Regions from separate parts of the Kribbella sp. NBC_00382 genome, predicted to be linked through region 2. Evidence: riboswitches for the same ligand, from Rfam matches in the RefSeq annotation. Region 2 holds a riboswitch; each other region holds the start of a gene.
The links. Region 2 has a riboswitch for cobalamin ahead of metE (5-methyltetrahydropteroyltriglutamate--homocysteine S-methyltransferase). Riboswitches for the same ligand answer to the same signal wherever they lie in the genome.

Region 1: another riboswitch for cobalamin. It lies ahead of cobN (cobaltochelatase subunit CobN); the one in region 2 lies ahead of metE (5-methyltetrahydropteroyltriglutamate--homocysteine S-methyltransferase).
Region 3: another riboswitch for cobalamin. It lies ahead of OHA70_RS15060 (ABC transporter substrate-binding protein); the one in region 2 lies ahead of metE (5-methyltetrahydropteroyltriglutamate--homocysteine S-methyltransferase).
Region 4: another riboswitch for cobalamin. It lies ahead of OHA70_RS29250 (magnesium chelatase subunit D family protein); the one in region 2 lies ahead of metE (5-methyltetrahydropteroyltriglutamate--homocysteine S-methyltransferase).

The regions. Positions count from the first base shown of each region.
Region 1 is NZ_CP107954.1:6,138,772-6,144,028, reverse strand. It holds gene cobN (cobaltochelatase subunit CobN) at 1-1,660, opposite strand, end outside; cobalamin riboswitch at 1,695-1,830, opposite strand; gene OHA70_RS29235 (excinuclease ABC subunit UvrA) at 1,889-4,351, opposite strand; gene OHA70_RS29230 (TetR/AcrR family transcriptional regulator) at 4,356-5,054, opposite strand; gene OHA70_RS29225 (DHA2 family efflux MFS transporter permease subunit) at 5,108-5,257, shown strand, end outside.
Region 2 is NZ_CP107954.1:4,665,583-4,670,839, forward strand. It holds gene OHA70_RS22580 (GNAT family N-acetyltransferase) at 1-166, opposite strand, end outside; gene metE (5-methyltetrahydropteroyltriglutamate--homocysteine S-methyltransferase) at 245-2,542, opposite strand; cobalamin riboswitch at 2,672-2,885, opposite strand; partial or broken gene OHA70_RS39795 (aminotransferase family protein) at 2,963-4,153, opposite strand; gene OHA70_RS22600 (aminotransferase class III-fold pyridoxal phosphate-dependent enzyme) at 4,156-5,257, opposite strand, start outside.
Region 3 is NZ_CP107954.1:3,072,586-3,077,842, forward strand. It holds gene OHA70_RS15050 (thiamine pyrophosphate-dependent enzyme) at 1-1,213, shown strand, start outside; gene OHA70_RS15055 (hypothetical protein) at 1,225-2,199, shown strand; cobalamin riboswitch at 2,231-2,414, shown strand; gene OHA70_RS15060 (ABC transporter substrate-binding protein) at 2,437-3,459, shown strand; gene OHA70_RS15065 (FecCD family ABC transporter permease) at 3,488-4,489, shown strand; gene OHA70_RS15070 (FecCD family ABC transporter permease) at 4,486-5,257, shown strand, end outside.
Region 4 is NZ_CP107954.1:6,144,782-6,150,038, reverse strand. It holds gene cobO (cob(I)yrinic acid a,c-diamide adenosyltransferase) at 1-279, opposite strand, end outside; gene OHA70_RS29250 (magnesium chelatase subunit D family protein) at 279-2,450, opposite strand; cobalamin riboswitch at 2,684-2,813, opposite strand; gene surE (5'/3'-nucleotidase SurE) at 3,151-3,906, opposite strand; gene cobN (cobaltochelatase subunit CobN) at 3,951-5,257, opposite strand, start outside.

The DNA of each region.
Region 1 (5,257 bases), 1.5 Mb from region 2:
GTACGGCGTCGGGCGCGCAGTCTGCGGCCATACCGATGCCCTTGCCCGGCAGCCATTCCAGCGTGCCGTGCTTGCCGAGGTGGACGACCGCGTGGGCGCCGAAACCGCCCTCTTCTACGGGCGCCTCGAGCCAGCGGTATGCCGCGAGGTAGTGGTGCGACGGCGCCATGTCCGGGTCGTGGTAGATCGCGACCGGGTTCTCGCCGAATCCGCGGGGCGGCTGGATCATCAGTACTACGTTGCCGAACTGGAGCGCCGCCAGAGCGATCGCCGGCTCGGGGCCGGACTGGTCGACGTACAGGGAACCGGGTGCCTCACCCCACGCCTCGATCATTGCTTGCTGCAACGTTTCGGGGGTTTTGCCGAACCAGTGCTGGTACGTCGAGAGCGGGATCTTCGCGACTGCGCTCGACAGCTGCTCGTCGGTCAGCCAGTCGACATCGTGACCGCCGGCCGCGATCAGCCGGTGGATCAGGCCGTCGGCGCCGTCAGCGCCCTGGAGTTCGTCGAGGTTGAGGTCGGGGCCGAGGTCGTAGCCGGCGTCCTTGAGCTGGCCGAGGATGACGACCGCTGAGGCCGGCGTGTCGAGGCCGACGGCGTTGCCGATCCGGGCGTGCTTGGTCGGGTACGACGAGAGTACGAGCGCTAGCTTCTTGTCTTTGGGTTCTACGTGGCGGAGCTTGGCCTGGGCTACTGCGATGCCGGCGAGCCTGGCGCAGCGCTCCTCGTCGGGTGCGTAGCTGGCGATGCCCTCGGCGTCGTACGCCTTGAAGGAGAACGGGATGGTGATGAGGCGGCCGTCGAACTCGGGGATCGCGACCTGGGTGGCGGCGTCGAGCGGGCTGATCGCGGCGTCGCTCTCGAGCCACTGCTCCCTGGTCGAGGTCAGCGCGAGGCCTTGAAGGAGAGGGATGTCGAGGGACGCGAGCGCGCCGGCGTCCCAGGAGTCGTCGCCGCCAGCTGTTGCGTTGGAGGCGACGGTGCCGCCTGCTGCGAGGAGGGTGGTGACTAGGACGTCACATTCCTTGAGCAGGGTGAAGAGGTCGGCGTTGTCTTCGTGCGTGGGGTCTAGGCCGCGCAGCGTTCCGCAGTACAGGGGAAGGGGCTGGGCGCCGGCCTGCTCGATCGCGGTGGCGAGGGCGTCGACGAAGGCGGTGTTGCCGGAAATCTCGTGGGCGCGGTAGTAGACGATGCCGACTACTGGCCTGTGGTCCTTGGCGAAGGTACGGCCGGCGCGGATCCCGTAGGTCGGGAGGGTTTTGGGTGGGTCGAACTCGTCGCCGGTGAGCAGGATGGTGTCTCGGAGGAAGCCTGCGAGGTTTTGGAGGTTTTCGGAGCCGCCCTCGCGGAGGTACGCGAGGGCCTCGGTGACGGCGCCGGCGGGGACGGTCGACATCGACATGAGCTCGGCGTCGGGGGCTGCCTCGCCGCTCAGTACGACCGTGGGGATGCCCGAGGAGATGACGGCGTCGAGACCCTCCTCCCAGGCGCGGCGACCGCCCAGCAGGCGGACCACTACGACCTCGACGCCGTCAAGCAGGGTGGGAACGCCATCGAGCTCGACCCGGGCCGGGTTGGCGACCTTCCAGCCGGCTTGCGCTTGCGAAGCGGCCAGCAAGTCGGTATCGGCGGTGGAGAGCAGCAAAAGGTTCGCGGGCACGCGCGGCCGGTCCTTCCTCGGGGTGTCCACGCCCCAGGTGGCAGGTACGACAGCAGCAGTTCCTGACTCCCGGGTCTACCCCGGTCACAGTGGCGGGACCGCCCCGGACTCACACCGGGTTCCTGCATCAGCCGTCGATGACATCGCCGACTCTAGTCGACGGAGATGTACTCCCCCATGGCCAGGCTCCCGCTCGCTCCTCCATCGCTCACCCGCCCGACGCTCCGATCAGTCAACTCGGCGGAGGTACTGGCCGGTGAGGCTTTGTTTGATATGTGGGAGGAGGGCGGGGGTGGTGGCGGCGACGATTTGGCCGCCTTGGGTGCCGCCGCCGGGGCCTAGGTCTAGGACGTAGTCGGCGTTGGCGATCATGTCCAGGTCGTGTTCGATGACTATGACGGTGGCGCCGGCGGTGATGAGGCGGTCGAAGACTGCTAGGAGGACTCGGATGTCGGCGGGGTGGAGGCCGACGCTCGGTTCGTCGAAGATGAAGAGGGTGCCTTGCTGGGGCTTCTCGAGGTCGGCGACGAGCTTGAGGCGTTGGGCCTCGCCGCCGGAGAGGGCTGGGGTTGCCTCGCCCAGGAGGAGGTAGCCGAGGCCTACCTCGTCGAGGGTGCGTAGGCGGGCTTGCATCTTCCGCAGGGTGGTGAACTTTGTGCGGGCCTGTTCGACGTTCAGGGACAGGGCTTCGGCCATGGTCAGGCCGTCGAGGGTGATCGTGTCGGCGTCGGGGCTGTAGCGGCGGCCTTCGCACAGGGGGCAAGGGATATCGACGTCGGGGAGGAACTGCACGTCCAGGGAGATTTGGCCGGTACCGTCGCATTGGGGGCAGCGCAGGCTGCCGGTGTTGTAGGAGAAGTCCGCTGCTTTGAGGCCACGCGCCCGCGCCTCGGGGGTGGCGGCGAAGGCCCGGCGGAGGTCGTCGAGGACGCCGCTGTACGTCGCCACGGTGGAGCGCACATTGCGCCCGATCGGGACGGCGTCGACGATGACGGTACGGTCGATGCCGCCGGCATCCAGGTGCCGTACATGCTTCGGCGCGTGGCCGGTCAGCGCCGCGGCGAGGCTATCGAGTACGAGCGTCGTCTTTCCTGAGCCGGATACACCGGTGACCGCCGTCAGCCGCAGCAAGGGGAACGAGGCTTCGAGAGCCTGAAGCGTGAAGCGGGGGCCGGTCTCGAGGCGGATCCGGCCGTGTTCGAAGACGTCGTCGAGGGGCACGCGGGGGCGGATGACCGTCCGCTCCTGGCCGCTGAGGAAGCCGCCGATCACCGACGTGGGCGACTTGGACAGGTCCGCGACGGTGCCGGTGGCAACTATCTCGCCGCCGTGCGCGCCGGCTCCCGGGCCGATCTCGATCAGCCAGTCGGCATGGCGCAGTACCCGGACGTCGTGGTCGACGAGGACCACGGAGTTCCCGGTCTCGACCAGGCGGCGCGCGACCGTCATCAGGGCGTCGATGTTGCTCGGGTGCAGCCCGATGGACGGCTCGTCGAGGACGTAAAGCAGGCCGGTCGCGCTGCTCCGCAGAGTACGGCTGAGCTGTACTCGCTGCAGCTCGCCGGTCGAGAGCGTGCGCGACGCCCGGCCGAGCGACAGGTAACCGAGTCCGAGCCCGAGGAGGTGTTCGGCGGTCGGGGTGAACGCGTCGACGATCTGCTCCGCCATCCGGGTGAGTTCGGTCGGCGCGGCCGCCGGCAACGAGCGGACGAAGTCGGTCGTACGGTCGAGGCTCCAGGTCGAGACGACGTCGAGCGTGACGCCGTTCAGGGGTACCGATCGCGCGCGTTCGTTGAGTCGGGAGCCATGGCAGGCCGGGCATTCGGCGACGTGGACGAAGCGGTCGAGGCGGGTGAGCGACTTCTCGCTCTGGGCGTTGGACAGCGCGTCCTCGATCACCCGGTTGGCGTTGCGGTAGGTCGCGTTGAGCTCGAAGGCGTTGCCTTTCTTGCTCGTGACAACAACTGTCCGCTTGGTCTCCTCGCCGTGCAGCACGATCTCGCGTTCGGCCGGCGTCAGCTCCTGGAACGGCACGTCTACTCGCACGCCGAGCTGGGCGACCACCTGAGGCAGGAGGCCGGCGCCGAACGAACCCCAAGCAGCCACAGCACCGTCGGCGATACTGAGCGATTCGTCCGGTACCAGCGAATCCTGGTCGATCTGCCGCGTCTCGCCCGTGCCCGCGCATGTCTCGCAGGCGCCATCGCTGTTGAACGCGAACGACTCCGCACCCGGTACTGCGAAGCGCTCGCCGCACTCAGGACAGGTGAGATGCGCGGTCGACGCGATCTCGAGCGTCGGCTTCACGCGATGGCCGTTGGGACACAGGTGCTCCCCCAGCCGCGAGTACATCAAGCGCAGCGAATTGAGCAGCTCCGTCGCGGTGCCGAACGTACTGCGAACACCCGGTACTGCGGGACGCTGGTGCAGCGCGATCGCGGCCGGCACCCCGTCAACGGCGTCGACGTCCGCGCGAGCAGCCTGTGACAGCCGCCGACGCGTGTACGAGGACAAGGCTTCGAGGTACCGGCGCGAACCCTCCGCATAAAGCACCCCCAGCGCGAGCGACGACTTGCCCGACCCGGACACGCCGGTCAGCGCGACGAGCTGCCGCAGCGGCACGTCGACGTCGACACTCTTCAGGTTGTGGACCCGGGCACCCCGTACTGCGACCTGCTCGCCCCAATGCATGTGGTCATCGTAGGTTGGCAATCATCAGGTTCAGCGTGAAGTCGAAACGTTCATGGCCCATGCCGGCCGTCAGCTGGAACGCATGGCGCCGGATCTGGGGGAACTGATCGGCGGGCAGCGCGCTGAACCGCTCGACCAAATCCTTGCGGCTGACCACCCAGTCCTCATGCTGTGCGACCAGCGAACGCTCCAGCGCGTAGGCGCAGGTATAGAGCCAGAGGGCATCGATGGCCCAGGCTGCCGTCTGCGATTCGATGCCGCCGGCAAGCAAGATGGCCAGCATTCCTTCGTTGACGCGTAGGACGTCGAGATTGGTGGAGACCATCGCCAGGGCGGCGCGGGAGATGCCGGGGTACTTCAGGTACTGGTCGCGGGCCTGGGCGCAGACGTCGTGGATCTGCTCGCGCCAGGCCGACCGGTCGGGTGTTGGTAGTACCAGCTGGGAGCAGAGCCGGCCGATGATCAGCTCGTCGATGTCCGCTTTGTTGACGACGTGCGCGTACAGCGAGGCCGGCCCGGTGTTCAGGACGGCGGCGACGCTCCGCATCGTCAGGGCGTCGTACCCCTGGGTGGCGACGACCTCGAGCGCCGCGTCGGTGATCCGGTCGACGGTGATCGGGTCTTTGCGCCGGGTCTGGCGGACCGGCGCTGCGGCCGGCTGAGCGTGGCGGGCGGCACGGCGTTCTCTCGGATCGACTGGCATGTGACCGACCCTACAGTTGACACGAACAATGTTCCAAGCGTAGAACTTAGTTCGTGACTATAGAACAACGTTCGTTAGAAGCGTCGAGTATCGCTCCGTTTCCTCTGCGCCAGGCCTGGCTCGTCCTCGCCGTCGTCTTCATCGCCGACGTGATGGACGTGATCGACTCGACGATCGCCAACCTGGCCGGCCCATCCATCCGC
Region 2 (5,257 bases):
GCTCGTCCTCAGCCACCCGGGCCGGGTTCTTCGCCAGGTAGGCGGCATCGATCGTCTGCTCCACGATCACCGCCCGGTACTCGCCGTCATACGCAGCGGAGGTTCTCGCCAGCTGGGTGAGTACCGGTCCGTCCGCCGCGACGGCCGCCCTCAAGGTCAGTGTCACGGTGTGCATGTTATGCGACTCAGTCGCAAAGAGGGAAGACTGGGACCAGCCTTCCGACAAAGGCTGGTCCCAGTCGGTTCAGGAGGGCGAGAGGGTGTCCCGTACTTCGCGCGCCGCGCCGACGAGGTTCTGCAAGGAGTCGCGAACCTCCGCCCAGCCGCGCGTCTTCAACCCGCAATCGGGGTTGACCCAGAGCCGCTCAGGCGGGATCGCGGCCAGCCCCTTCTGCAGCAGCGAGACGATCTCCGGCGTACCGGGCACCCGCGGCGAGTGGATGTCGTAGACCCCAGGCCCGACCTCACGCGGATAGCCGGCCGACCCCAGTTCGTGAGCGACCTGCATATGCGACCGGGCCGCCTCCAGGCTCGCCACATCGGCGTCCATCTCGTCCAGCGCGTTGAGGATGTCGCCGAACTCGACGTAACACATGTGAGTGTGGATCTGCGTGTCCGCGCGCACCCCACTCGTCGTCAGCCGGAACACCTCAGTACCCCAGGCCAGGTACTCCGCCCGGTCCGCCTGCCGCAGCGGCAACGTCTCGCGCAACGCCGGCTCGTCCACCTGGATCACCGCGGCACCGGCCGCTTCGAGATCGTTCACCTCGTTCCGCAGCGCCAGCGCGACCTGCCGAGCCGTGTCGCCAAGCGGCTGGTCGTCGCGGACGAATGACCAGGCGAGCATCGTCACGGGACCGGTGAGCATGCCCTTCACCGGACGGTCGGTCTGCGACTGCGCGTACTTCCACCACCGAACGGTCATCGGCTCCGGCCGCGAAATATCACCCGCGAGCACCGGCGGCCGCACATACCGAGTGCCATACGACTGCACCCAGCCGTGCTGCAGCGCGAGGTACCCATCCAGCTGCTCGGCGAAGTACTGGACCATGTCATTGCGCTCGGGCTCCCCGTGCACAAGCACATCCAGCCCGGCCTTCTCCTGGAACGCGAGCACCTCCCGGATCTCCGCCGCGATCCGCTCGTCGTACTCCGGTACGCCGATCCGCCCGGCGCGCAGCTCAGCCCTTGCCGTGCGCAACTCATCGGTCTGCGGGAACGACCCGACAGTAGTTGTCGGCAGCAACGGCAACCCAAGCCGCGCGCGCTGTACAGCGGTCCGCTCGGTGTAGGGCGCAGAGCGCAGGCTGTCGGCCGCCGTCACCGCGGCGACCCGGTCGCGGACCTCCGCGCGGTTCGTCAGTGGCGAGGAGGCCCGCGAGGCCAGCGCCGCACGGTTGGCGGCCAGCTCGTCCGCGATTGCCTCCGTCCCCTCGGTGATACCGCGCTTGAGGACCGCGATCTCAACCGTCTTCTGACGCGCGAACGCCAACCAGGGAACGACTTCCGGGTCGAGGTCGGTCTCCGCACTGACATCCAACGGAACATGCAGCAGAGAGCTCGACGAGCTGACATCGACCCGGCCGGCGAGGCCCATCAGCGTCGCGAGAGTGGCCAGCGACTTGGTGAGGTCGTTGATCCAGATGTTGCGGCCGTTCACGACCCCGGCGACGAGGCGCTTGTCGCGGATACCGGCCACTGATGCGAGCGCGTCGAGGTTGGCGGCGGCCGGCCCGGTGAAGTCGATGGCCAGGCCTTCTACGGGTGCCTTCGCGAGTACCGGGAGGGCTTCGCCGAGGCGGTCGAAGTACGAGGCGACGAGCAGCTTCGGGCGGTCCGCGAGTCGGCCGAGCGTCGCGTAGGCGCGGGCCGTGGCGTCCAGCTCGTCGGCTGTACGGTCCTGGACGAGCGCCGGTTCGTCCAGTTGCACCCATTCGGCTCCGGCGGCACGGAGGTCGGCGAGCACCTCGGCGTACACGGGGAGGAGTTTGTCGAGCAGGGACAGCGGTTCGAAGGCGACGCCGGGTGTGGGCTTGGCCAGCAGGAGGTAGGTGATCGGGCCGACGAGGACCGGGCGGGCCTTGAGGCCGAGCGCGACGGCTTCTTGGAGTTCGCTGACCTGCTTGGCGGAGTTGGCCGTGAAGACGGTATCGGGGCCGAGCTCGGGGACCAGGTAGTGGTAGTTGGTGTCGAACCACTTGGTCATTTCGAGCGGCGCGACCTCTTGGGTGCCGCGCGCCATCGCGAAGTACCCGTCCAGCGGGTCGGCCTCGACGGCCGCGCGGTGACGCTCGGGGATCGCGCCGACCAGGACGGTCGTGTCGAGGACGTGGTCGTAGTACGAGAAGTCACCGGTGGGGATCTCGTCGATGCCGTCGGCGGCGAGTTGCCGCCAATTGGCCGAGCGGAGTTCCCGAGCGGTCTGCCGGAGGGTGTCAGCGCTGACGCTGCCCTTCCAGTAGCCCTCGATGGCCTTCTTCAGTTCACGGTTCGGGCCCTGCCGGGGATAGCCGTACACGGTGGCCACGGACTGCGTAGTCAAGAGTCTCTCCTTCGTGAGCTCGTCTTGAAGAGATCAAGGGCCACGAAGGGGACAGCACACGGGTGACTCGGACCAGCCACGCGCACGCCGACCTGCCCACGAGGTCACCGAGATCACCACGGGCGCACGGGGCGCCAATGGGCAGTGGCAGGTCTTCGGACTCGTGGGCTCGCCTGTTGCCAGACACCTACTGGCCGTCGCTTCCCAAGCCCTCTCGGGCCCAGTGCGTATGACGGCGGTCGTTCCCACTCACCGCTGCGGGGCAGTCCCGGATTCACACCGGGTTCCCTCTTACGACGTCCTACCTGGCGGGCAGGACGAACCAACTGCAGCCACCACCCTACGTGCTGCGCTGGCCGCCCGCTCGGCGAGTTCCGCGATCTGAGCGTCGGTGATCACCAGCGGCGGTCCGAACAGGATCAGGTCTCCGTTCACCCCATCGGCACATCCGGTGGAGTGGTAGAGCAGGACGCCATCCTCCTTGCCCGCGGCGACGATCCGTTCGGCAAGACGGTCAGCTCGCGGGTACGGCGCGCGAGTCGACCGGTCGGCGACGAACTCAACGGCGCACAGCAGACCCAGACCACGGATGTCCCCAACGGCAGGGTGATCGCCGAGCGCTTTCTCCAGGGTTGCCTTCAGCAGGGCGCCCTGGTGCTCAGAGGCTGCGATCAGGTCGCGATCCTTGAGGACCTTGAGTACTGCGTGCCCAGCCGCCGCGCCGACGACGTGGTGCGAGTAGGTGAAGCCGTGCGTGAACCCGGCGATCTTCTCGTGGACTTCACCACTGCAAGCAGCGAACCCAAGCGGCCAATAGCCGGACGCTGCACCCTTCGCGGCAACCAGGATGTCCGGCCGCACACCCCAATGCTCACAGGCGAACCACTTGCCGGTCCGCCCGAACCCGGTCATCACCTCGTCAGCAATCACCAGTACGCCGTACTTCCGGCAGACCGCCGTAATCGCGGGCCAGTAGTCGTCCGGCGGGACACATGCGCCAAGTGCCGCACCGGAGATCGGCTCGGCGATGAATGCCGCAACTCGCTCGGGGCCCTGAGCAACTATCAGCCGCTCCAAATGATCCGCGTGTTGTTGCCCACTGAGCGAGGATCGGTATTCATAGGGCGTCGTGGTGTGCACGGCCGATCCCAACCAGGGAAGGTAAGGCGCCTTCAGTCCAGCCCGGCCCGAGACGTCCAGCGCGCCACGAGTATTGCCGTGGTACGCGCCCTCGCGACCGATCACCACCGACCGGTCCTCACCACGCGCTAGGTGATAGGCACGAGCCATCTTGAGTGCGGTCTCGACCGCCTCGCTGCCACCCGACACCGGATAGACGAACGGATCGTCCATCGGCAGCAGCGGCGAGAGCTCCGCGATGTAGTCCTCCAACGCGGCGGACGTGAAAGCAGTGCCGTGCGCATAGGCCACCAGCTTGGACTGCTTGGCGATGGCGTCCCCGACCTCTTCGACACCGTGCCCGATGCCGACCACGATCGCACCGCCCGAGCCGTCGAGGTACCGGCGGCCGTCGGTGTCGAAGAGCAGTGCGCCGGTGCCCCGGGCAACAACCGGAAGGTCGTTGCCCGAGGCCCGAGAGAAGACGGCCATCGTTATCCGGCCAGTGCGGCGCCGAACAGCTCCAGCGCGGTCTGGGCCTGAGCGGCCGTCACCACCAGCGGCGGCGACATCCGGATCGAGGTCTCGCCACACTCGAGCACGAGCAGCCCGCGCTCGAACGCACGCTGCTGAACGGCATTGGCCTGCTCGGCGGTCCGGAACTCGACGCCGATCATCAGGCCGAGCCCGCGGACGTCGACGATCTGCTCGGGGAACTTCTGCTGCAGCTCGCGCAGTCCGGTCATCAACTGCCGGCCGATGGTGTCGGCGTTGGCGAGCAGCCCCTCCTCGTGGATCACCTCGAGCGTGGCCAGCCCGGCGGCGCACGGGATCGGGCTACCGCCGTACGTCGAGCCGTGGGCGCCGGCCGGCCAGCTCTCCATCAGCTCGGCGCGGGCCATGAACGCACCCAACGGCAGGCCGGAGGCGAGACCCTTGGCGCTGATCAGGACATCCGGCTCGACGTCCTGGTGCTCGATCGCCCACATCTTGCCGGTACGTCCCGCGCCGGACTGCACCTCGTCGGCGACCAGCAGGATGCCGTACCGATCGCAGAGCTCGCGCAGCCGTGCCATCCACGCCGCCGGCGGGACGATGTAGCCGCCCTCACCCTGGATCGGCTCGACGAAGATCGCCGCCACCTCGCTCGGCGAAACCTGGTAACGGAAAAGCGTGTTCTCCAGGTAGTCGAACGTCGCCTCCTCGTCGTGGACGGGAGCCCCCGTGATCGGGTCCCGCCCGTTGAACGCGTACGGCGCGTGCAGCACGCCGGGCAGCAACGGGCCGAATCCCTTGTGGTACTTGGCCTTCGACGCGGTCAGGGTGACCGCGCCCATGCTGCGGCCGTGGAAGGCGCCGAAGAAGCTGATCACGTACGGGCGTCCGGTCGAGTACCGGGCGAGCTTGAGCGCCCCTTCGACCGCCTCGGCGCCGGAGTTGCTCAGGAACACCCGGACCGGATCGCTCATCGGCGCCGTCGCGGCCAGCGCCGAGCACATCTCCGAGTAGATCGGCAGGTAGAAGTCGCTCGCCGAGTAGTGCAGCAGGGTCTCGGTCTGCTGCTTGACCGCCTCGACGACGCGCGGGTGGCAGTGG
Region 3 (5,257 bases), 1.6 Mb from region 2:
GCCGGTGCCGCAGTTCCTCGAGCCTGCGTCGCATACCGTGCCTGACGCGGCTGAACTGGAGAAGGTAGCGGCAGTACTCAACGCTGCCGACAACGTGACGCTACTGGTGGGCATGGGGGCTCGTGAGGCACTGACTGAGGTGCAGGAGCTGGCTAGCCTGTTGGCGGCGCCCACTGTGCTGACGCTGAAGGCCAAGGAGCGGTTTGAGGAGAACTTGCCGCAGGAGGTCGGGCAGTCGGGGCTGCTGGGTAATCACGCGAGCAAGGTGGCGTTCGACGGATGTGACGTGCTGTTCCTGGTGGGGACGGACTTTCCGTACCGGGAGTTCCTGCCGGCCGGGAAGACCGTCGTACAGCTGGATCTGCGGGGTGCGCACATCGGGCGGCGGGTGCTGGTCGACCATGGGCTGGTTGGGCACGCACAGCCGACACTGGCGTCGTTGTTGCCGCTACTGCAGCAGAAGACTTCCACTGGGCATCTGGACAAGGCACTGAAGTCGTACGCGGCTTGGCGGGAGCGGCAGGTGCAGTTCACCGATCCTGCGTTCGACCGGAAGCCCAAGGGGCTGCTGCGGCGCAAGGTGGACAACCCGGAGGCGCGGATCCGGCCTGAGCTGCTGGCGGCGGCTGTTGATCGACATGCCTCGGATGACGCGTTGTTCACGAGTGACACGGGGATGTCGACGGTCTGGCTGGCGCGGTATGTGCGGATGCGGGGCGAGCGGCGGTTGATCGGGTCGTACAACCTGGGGTCGATGGCGAATGCGATGCCGCACGCGCTCGGGTTGTCGGCGGTGGATCGCTCGCGGCAGGTGGTGGCGTTCTGCGGTGATGGTGGGTTGTCGATGCTGCTCGGGGATCTGATCACGGCGGTGGCGTACGAGTTGCCGGTCAAGCTGGTGGTGTTCAACAACGGGCGGCTCGGCATGGTCAAGCTGGAAATGGAGCAGGTGGGGCTGCCGGAGTACGGGACGAAGCTGGCGAACCCGGACTTCGCCGAGGTGGCCAAGGCGATCGGGCTGACCGGGATTCGGGTGGAGCGGCCAGGCGAGGTGGATGAGGCGGTCTCGCGGGCGCTGGGGACTGCTGGGCCGGTGCTGATCGACGTGCTGACGAACCCGGACGAGATCGCGATCCCGCCGGCGCCGACGGTGCACCAGGGGTGGGGGTTCGCGATCGCCAAGACGAAGGAGTTCATCGAGAGCCACGAGTAGTCTCTGTGACCATGCGTACTCGCTTGGTGGTGGCTCTGCTCGGCAGTACTGCGTTGTTGGCCGGGTGTGGCGGTCCTGGGGGCGAGACGGCGCCCAGCGTGCCGCCGCTGGTCTCGGTGAGCACTACGCCTACTGAGTCGCCTACCCCTACGCCGACGGATACGCCGAGTACGCCGCCTAGCTCCAAGGTGGCCGACACCCTGTGCGTGCGGATGAACCAGACGCTCGTCCAGTCGACGCTGGGTGTGCCGGTGGTGCGGATCCACCCGACGCAGGTGCCGGCCGAGTTCGGCTTCCCGACGTACGACCAGTGCCAGCTCGACCTGAGCAGGACTCCGTCCGGTCCGGTACTACGAGTTGGCACGTCCGTCTTCTTCGCGACCCCCGCGGACCTTGCGGCGGCTCGCAAGGCCTACGACGCGACGAAGGGCGAGCCGGCCAAGCCGGTGACGGTCGGGCAGGGCGGGTTCGGGAACAGCCGCTTCATCGTGTTCCTGGCCGATGGCAAGCTGCGCAAGATGAGTGGGCCGCCCGCGACGCTGGCGAAGTACGTTGTACTGGCCCAGGACGCAGCCCAACAAGCCGAGGGTCTCCCAGAGCCCGCGCCCTTCATCACCCGCCCAGAATGCGAGCGGGGCACCACAGTCGCCGCGAAGGTGATGGGCGCCGAAGCTACGGTCCGCCGCGACAGCGAAACCGCCGCCGGCGACATCGTCTGCGGCTGGATCACCAAGACCCGCGTCCTCTACTCCACCGTCCGCCGAGTAGCCGACGCCCAAGCAGTCATCGCCCCCATCAGCAAAGCCACAACTTCCTTCCCCATCCCCCTAGGCGACGAGGGTTACGTAGACACCGCCACCGGCCGCTCCGTCATCCGAGTAGGCACCGACAAGCTGATCGACCTGGTCCCCCTCCCCGCCGGCACCACCGACAAAGACAACATGGTCACCTTCGCCCTAGCCATGTCAGGCCTCTACACCCGCTGACCCCGGCTTCTGCGACTGGGTTGCAGGTGGGTTACGGTTGGCGCGTCGTGGTGTTCGGGAAGCCGGTGGGATGCCGGCGCGGCCCTCGCCACTGTGAGCGGGATGTTCTTGGGTGATCTGGAGACAGAGACCACTGGCTGAGGTTTGGCTGGGAAGGTCAGCCCTGGGATGAGGTTCCCGTCAGCCAGGAGACCGGCCACGGCGTGTCACACCGTCCACGAGGTGCTGGAGGCGCGCGTGAAAACGCTGGTTGCTGCTGTCGTCGTACTGTCCTTGGTCACCGGCTGTGGGGGTGCGGCCGACGCCGGGCCGGGTGCAGGTGCGAATGCGATCACGGTGAAGAACTGTGGGATCGACGTGACTGTCGACGGGCCGCCGAAGCGGGTGTTCGCGGCCTATCAGCCGGCCATCGAGATGGCGCACGCGCTGGGGATCTCGGACCGGCTGGTCGGTACGGCGTATCTGGATGCCGAGGTGTTGCCGCAGTACGCCGCCGCGCAGAAGGACGCGAAGTACTACAAGAACCTGCCGAGTCGAGAAGAACTGCTCAGCCAGAACCCGGACTTCGTGCTCTCCGGCTTCAACGACGTGTTCGGCGGAGGCGGCAGCGACGAGAGCTTCGGCAGCCGCAAGAGCCTGTCGGACCTCGGCGTGCAGACCTGGATCTTCAGCCCGCTCTGCCCGACCGCGGACGGCAAGGGCGACGAGGCGATCGACCCCTCGACCGTCTCGATGAACAACGTGTACGCCGATCTGCGCGACCTCGGCAAGCTGTTCGCTGTCTCCGACCGCGCCGAGCAGGTGATCGCCGACCAGCAGCAGCGGATCGCCGCCGTCGAGGCGAAGGTCAAGGGCGCCGACAAGCCGACCGTCGCGATCCTGCGCCCCGGCCTGGAGGGCGGCGGCCTGACCGTGTCGGGCGGCCCCGACTTCGGCACCGTGCTGATCAAGCAGGCCGGTGGGGTGAATGCCTTCGCCGACCTGACCTCGAAGCGGAACGTGAAGATCAGCATCGAGGAGTTCATCAAGCGCGACCCCGACTACGTCCTGATCAGCGGCTGCTGCGACGCCTCGCTGACCGAGGCCAAGGTCCAGCCGGACGTCCAGAAGATCCTCGGCAATCCGGCGTACGCGAACCTCAAGTCGGTCAAGAACAGGCACGTGTACCCGTGGCTGTTCGCCCACCACTCGGCCGGTGTCCGCGGCGCCAACTCCACCGAACTGATCGCGAAACTGATCCACCCCGACCTGGTCAAGTGAAGGCTCCGGTCGCGATGGCCCCGGTCGCGTGAAGAGCGGTGGCGCGCGGGCGGCCGGCCTGGCTGTGGCCTGCGTCGTCTTGCTGGGTGCGGTGTTGCTGTCGTTGGTGGCCGGCAACCAGTGGTTCGGCCCGCACGACGTCTTCGTCGCGGCCGCCGACTTCACCGGATCCGACACGGACCGGGTGATCCGGTACCTCCGTTTCCCCCGTACTGCCGCAGGCCTACTCGCCGGGGCAGCCCTCGGCCTGGCCGGCGCCGTGATGCAGGGAATCACCCGCAACCCGTTGGCCGACCCGGGAATCCTCGGCGTGAACGCGGGTGCCGCACTGGCCGTCGTCGCCGCGATCGGTTTGCTCGGCGTCCAGTCGCTCACCGGGTACGTGTGGTTCGCGATGGGTGGCGCTCTGATCGCGACCGTCGTGGTCTATCTCGTCGGCTCGGTCGGTCGGGGTGGCGCCACCCCGATCAAGCTCGCATTGGCCGGGGCCGCCCTCTCCGCCCTGCTCGGATCGGTGACCTCGGCCATCACCTTGCTCGACCTCTCCACCCTCAACGAGTTCCGGTTCTGGGTCGTCGGTTCGTTGACCTTGGCAACCAGTGCGATCGTTGCCCAGGCCTTGCCTTTCATTGCCCTAGGCATCCTCTTGGCGTTGACTCTCGGTCGATCGCTCAACCAGTTGGCTCTCGGCGAAGACCTGGCTGTGACCTTGGGGACCAGGATCGGTCTGGTTCGCGTACTGGCAGCCCTCGCCGTCATGCTGCTCGCCGGTACTGCGACCGCGATGGCCGGACCGATCGCCTTCATCGCCCTCGCTGTGCCGCATGTGGCGAGAGCTCTGGTCGGTGCTGACTACCGGTGGATCCTTCCGTGGTCACTCGTTCTGGCGCCGACTGTTCTGCTGCTCGCGGACGTGGCCGGAAGGCTAGTAGCACGACCCGATGAACTGCAGGTCGGCATCGTCACTGCGCTGATCGGTGCTCCGCTGTTCATCGCCCTCGTCCGCCGCCGCAAGCTGGCCGAGCTGTGAAGGCGATCCGGATCGGCCCGTTCTCCACCCGGGTCGACGTCGCCGGCATCGTGGTCGCGACGGTCGCCTGGGTGGCCGCTCTGGTGATCGCTGCCATCTCGCTCACCCTCGGCGACTACGAGATCCCGCTGCCGCAGGTGCTCAACACCCTGGCAGGCAACGGCTCTTTGATCATGACGGACGTGGTGGTCAACAATCGGCTGCCCAGAGTCCTCGTCGGGATGGGGGTCGGGGCCGCGTTCGCGATCTCGGGCGCCATCTTCCAGCGGTTGGCGCGCAATCCGCTGGTCAGCCCGGACCTGATCGGGATCAACGCGGGTGCTGCGCTGGCCGCAGTACTGATGATCACGATCTTCGGTACGTCGATCGGCTGGCTCCCGGCCGGCGCGCTGGCCGGATCCTTGCTGACAGCAACCGCCATCTACCTTCTTGCTTATAGACAAGGCATTGCCGGGTATCGCCTGGTGCTGGTCGGGATCGGCGTCACAGCGATCGTCGGCTCGATCACGGCGTACCTGCTCACGCTGGCCGATATCTACGCGGCCAAGAGTGCCTCCATGTGGCTGGCGGGCAGTCTCGCCGGACGGTCCTGGCCGCATGTGACGCTGATCGGGATCACGCTGCTGATCCTGGTACCAGCGGCCATGGCTGGATCGCGACAGTTGAGGCTGCTCGAGTTGGGCGACGACCTCGCCCGGACGCTCGCCGGCCGGGTCGAGCTGTCGCGTGGGCTGTTGATCGCTGTCGGAGTCGGCTTGGCTGGGCTCG
Region 4 (5,257 bases), 1.5 Mb from region 2:
CATCTTGTGCCACTCGACCGGGCCGCCCTCACCCGTTGCCTCATGCAACTTCCCGAGGGCCCGGAACGCGCTCTCCTCGCCGACCTTCCACTTCGCGCTCTTGACGAACTGGAAGACGCCGATGTTCCAGCCCTGGTTCCAGCCGCGCAGCGCCATCCCGAACGCGGCGGTCGACTTGCCCTTCATTTCACCGGTGTGCACCATCAGCAGCGGCCGGTTCCGGCGCTGCCGGGTGGTCAGGCCGTCCTGCGGTACGACGGTTGGCTGTCCCTGCGGCATCAGGCGGCGCTCCGATCGGTGACCGCGCGAACAAGATTGCCCGCGGCAACTTCTCCCAGATCCAGGTACTCCGCGCCGAGATCGGCGGCCAACTCCCCTGCTAGTCCCAGCCGGACTCCGCGGCGCGGCTCACAGTCGACCACGACCGAAGCGATCCCCTGCTGCCCGAGCCAGCCAGCGGCCTGCTTGGCCCTGGCGAACGCCTTGTCACCGGCAGTTGCGCGACCGTCGGTGACGAGGACGAGCAAGGGACGCCTGCGGGGATCGCGGATCGCGGCGATTCGGAGTACGTCGGAAGCCTTCAGCAATCCCTCGGCCAGCGGGGTGCGACCGCCGGTGGGCAGGGACTCAAGACGCCGCACTGCGGTCTCGACGCTGCCCGTCGGCGGGAGGGCGACTGTTGCCTCGGCCCCGGCGAAGGTGACCAGGCCGACGGTGTCGCGGCGCTGGTAGGCATCGAGCAGCAGCGAGACGATCGCTGTTTTGACCTCGGTCATCCGCTTCTTCGTCCCCATCGAGCCGGACGCGTCCACACAGAACAACACGAGGTTGCCTTCGCGGCCCTCACGAACGGCGAGCCGCACGTCGGAGGCGCGGACGGCAAGGCCGCCACCCGAGCGGGCCAGACCAGTACTGCCGGGGCCGGCGCTGGTGCTGCCGGGGGCAGTGCGACCAGGGCCGGTGCTACCGGGGGCAGTGCGACCAGGGCCGGCGCCATCGCGATCGGCGCTGCCGGGGAGTGAGCGGCCGCGGGCGTGTTGGTGGGGGGCGGCGGCGCGGATGGTGGCGAGGAGGTGGGGGCGGCCGGATTCTCGGCCGGCTCGGGGGCGGTCGCCGACGACGCGACCGACGTCGGTGAGCGCTTTGGAGCGCCGGCCGGCGACGCCTGCGCCGGCTGATTGCACGCTCAGGAGGCGGGCTTTGTACGGCTCGGAGCTGGCAGCGACCTCGCCGATCGGTGCCGGACCGGGGAGAGCGCTCCCCGGGTTCTTCGTCTGGTCCGGATCGGAGGCGTTCGTCGGCGGTTGGGTCGCGTCGGGGCGGTCGAGTTCGGCGTCGGTGTTCGGCGCGCGGTCGGTGTCGGTCGGCGGGGTGTTGTCGGGGTCGTCGCCGTTCGAGTCGCCACCATCCGGGTTCCCGCCGGGCGGGCCGTCGGGACCGCCGTCTGGGTCGTCGTCGGGGTCGTCGTCCGGTGGGGTGCTGTTTTGGATGGCTTGTTCTAGTTGGTCGTCGTCCAGGCCGGGGGCGTCGAAGGGGTTGCGGCGTTTGCGGTGTGGGAGGGCTAGTTTGGCGGCGGCTCGGACGTCCTCGACCTCGACGACAGTCCGGCCCGACCAGGCAGCGTGCGCGACCGCAGTGCGGGCGGTGACGAGGTCGGCGCGCATGCCGTCGACGTCGAAGGAGGCGCAGATCTCGGCGATCTGGCGCAGCGCGGCGTCGGTGAGGATCACGTCCGCCAGACGGGACTGGGCTTTGACGATGCGCTCGGACAGTTCGGCCTGCGCACCGGCGTACCGGTTGATGAAGGCAGTCGGGTCGGCCTCGTACGAGAGTCGCGCGCGCATCACCTCGACCCGTACTGCGGGGTCGCGGCTGGCGACGACGTCGACGGTCAGGCCGAAGCGGTCGAGGAGCTGCGGGCGGAGTTCGCCTTCCTCGGGGTTCATCGTGCCGACCAGGACGAAGCGCGCCGGGTGGGTGATCGAGACGCCGTCGCGCTCGACGGTCGCGCGGCCCATCGCCGCGGCGTCGAGCAGTACGTCGACCAGGTGGTCGTGGAGAAGGTTGACCTCGTCGACGTACAGCAACCCGCGGTGGGCGGCAGCCAGCAGACCCGGCTCGTAGACGGTCACGCCCTCAGAGAGCGCTCGCTCGAGATGGAGGGAACCAAGAACACGGTCCTCGGTCGCGCCCACGGGCAGCTCGATCAGGCGGGCCGGACGGGCCTGAGAGCTGAAGTCTGACGGGTGCGGACCGTCGGGGCAGGTCGGGTCGGGGTTGGCTGGGTCGCAGGAGAAGCGGCAGCCTTCGATGACGTCTACGGCGGGGAGGATCTCGGTGAGTGCCCGGACCGCGGTGGACTTCGCCGTGCCCTTCTCGCCCCGGATCAGCACGCCCCCGATCGCCGGCGAGACCGCAGCGAGAATCAGCGCCAACTGGAGGTCGGACATGCCGACCACCGCTGTGAAGGGGAAACCAGCAGTCAGGCGCTGGCCGACGGAAGCGGCGGGCGGGCGCTGGCCGACGGCGGGGGCGGGCGGGCGCTGGCCGGCCGGAGGCGGCGGCTCGTTGCTGTTCGAGGGGGTTGATCCGGTTGGAGCAGACCGCATGACGGGTGGTGTCCCTTCGTCCCGCGGGTGTCCACGCCCGCCTCGGCACTTGGCACGCCGGGCGCGCGGAGAGCGCTCCCTGGCGGACGGCAGCAGATGTCCTGGCTTCCGGGAACGACCCCGGTCACAGTGGCGGGACCGCCCCGGAATCCGGCCGTCTCAGGCCGTCACCGGTGTTCCTCCACTACCGTCCCGGCGATCATTCCACACCAACCACCCCGCGTACGGCCGGGAGCCCTGTGGCGATCTTCACCGCCCCAAGCGTCCACCATTTCGGGGGTTATCCACTCAAGTGGTGGGTTGCCACCCTGTATGCACGGGAGGCAACCCACCGGCTCGGGGGTTAACCACCGAAATGGTGGGCGCTCGCGTGGCGGCGGGGCGGTGGGCGCTCGCGTGGCGGCGGGGCGGTGGGCGCTCGCGTGGCGGCGGGGCGGTGGGCGCTCGCGTGGCGGCGGGGCGGTGGGCGCTCGCGTGGCGGCGGGGCGGTGGGCGCTCGCGGGGCGGTGGGGCGGTGGGGAAGGTGGGTGTGGCGGATGTGTCAGTTGGTGAAGGCGGCTGAGAGGTGGGTGGCGGCCGAGTCGCCGGGGAGTTCGCCGACGCCGGTGATCGGGGTGACGGTGATGTACCCGGCGAGCAGCAAGGCCTCGTCGGTGTCGGTCTCGGTCGGGGGCTCACGCAGTACCAGGCCGACCACCGGCTCCCCCGTCGGCGCCTTCTCCAGCACCAGCCGGGACCGGTCATAACCAACGAGCCGCGCCCAACGAGCGCCCTTCAGCTCAGCGATCGGTACGTCGGGAACGTTGATGTTGATGACCGTGCCCTGCGGCTGCTCCAGCAGCCAGGAGAGCGCTTCCGCCGCGACCGCGCCCGCCGTGTCGAGGTGCTGCGGGTCCTCCGAGTCGATGCTGATCGCGAGCCCCGACAACCCTTGGCTCGAGGCGGTCAGCGCGGCGGCGACCGTACCGGAGTGCAGGATCGGGCCGATGTTCTGCCCGTTGTTGATGCCGGATACGACCACATCAGGCGACGGCCCGTACGCGCCCAGCCGGGCGAGTGTGACGGCCAACGCCGGCGTCCCGTCGATCCCGATGAACCCGTTCTCACCGGTCTTCGACGCGACCGCCTTGCCGATCATCCCGGCGCGCGAGCTGCCGACGCCGCTCTGGTCGTCCCACGGCGCCACCACCTGCACCGCATGGCCGAGGCCCTCCATGGCCGCAGCGAGCGCCTGGATCCCCAGGGACTCGTAGCCGTCATCGTTGGTGACCAGGACTCTCAGCTGTTCGGGCGCCATGCGTCCACCCAATCACACCCTGGCCGTCGCCGCGGCCGGATGTCTCAGCCGCGATCCTCGATGTCACCTTCTGTTTCCAGAACCGCAGTGCGCAGGGTTTCCAGTGCTTCCTCGGTCGGCTCGGCCCACAATCCACGCTGGGCGGCCTCGAGCAGCCGCTCGGCGATCCCGTGCCGCGCCCAGGGGTTGGACTTGCGGAAGAACTCGGCGATCTCCGGGTTCGCGACGTACTCCGTGGTCAGCGTCTCGTACATCCAGTCGTCGACCACGCCGGCCGTGGCGTCGTACCCGAACAGGTAGTCCACCGTCGCCGCCATCTCGAAGGCGCCCTTGTACCCGTGCCGCTGCATCGCCGCCATCCACCGCGGGTTCACCACGCGGGCCCGGAAGACGCGCTTGGTCTCCTCTTCCAGGCTCCGAGTCTTCACCTGGGCCGGTACTGCGGAGTCGCCGATGTACGCCTTGGGGTTGGAACCGGTCAGGTGCCGGACCATCGCGACCATGCCCCCGTGGTACTGGAAGTAGTCGTCCGAATCCATGATGTCGTGCTCGCGGGTGTCCGCGTTCTTGGCCGCGACCTGGATCCGAGCGTAGGCCCGCTCCATCGACGGGCGAGCCTCCGCGCCGTCGAGGTCCTTGCCGTACGCATACCCGCCCCAGACCGCGTAGACCTCTGCCAGCTCAGCATCGGTACGCCAGTTGCGCGCGTCAACGAGCGGCAGCAGCCCAGCGCCGTACGAGCCGGGCTTGGACCCGAACACGCGCGCGGTCGACGAGCGCATGTCGTTGCCAGCAGCAACATCAGCGTCGACGTGCGCCCGGAGGTAGTTGCTCTCGGCATCCTCATCCAGCGCGGCGACTGTCCGGACCGCTTCGTCGAGCAGCGAGACGACATGCGGGAACGCATCCCGGAAGAAGCCCGAGATCCGGATCGTCACGTCGACGCGCGGCCGGCCGAGCTCCTCGAGCGGGACGACCTCGAACCCGGTGACGCGGCGCGAAGCCTCGTCCCAGACCGGGCGGCAGCCGAGCAGCCAGAGCACCTCGGCGAGGTCGTCGCCCTGGGTGCGCATCGCGGACGTTCCCCAGACGGTCAGGCCGACCGATCGCGGCCACTCCCCCGTCTCCGCCTTGTGCCTGGCGAGCAGCGAGTCGGCGAGCGCGACGCCGACGTCCCAGGCGTTGCGGCTCGGGATCGCCTTGGGGTCGACCGCGTAGAAGTTCCGTCCGGTCGGCAGGACGTTCACCAGGCCGCGAGTGGGCGAACCCGACGGGCCGGCCTCGACGAATCGGCCGGCGAGCGCGCGCAGTACGTTGGTCAGCTCATCGCCGGTGCGGGCCAGCCGCGGTA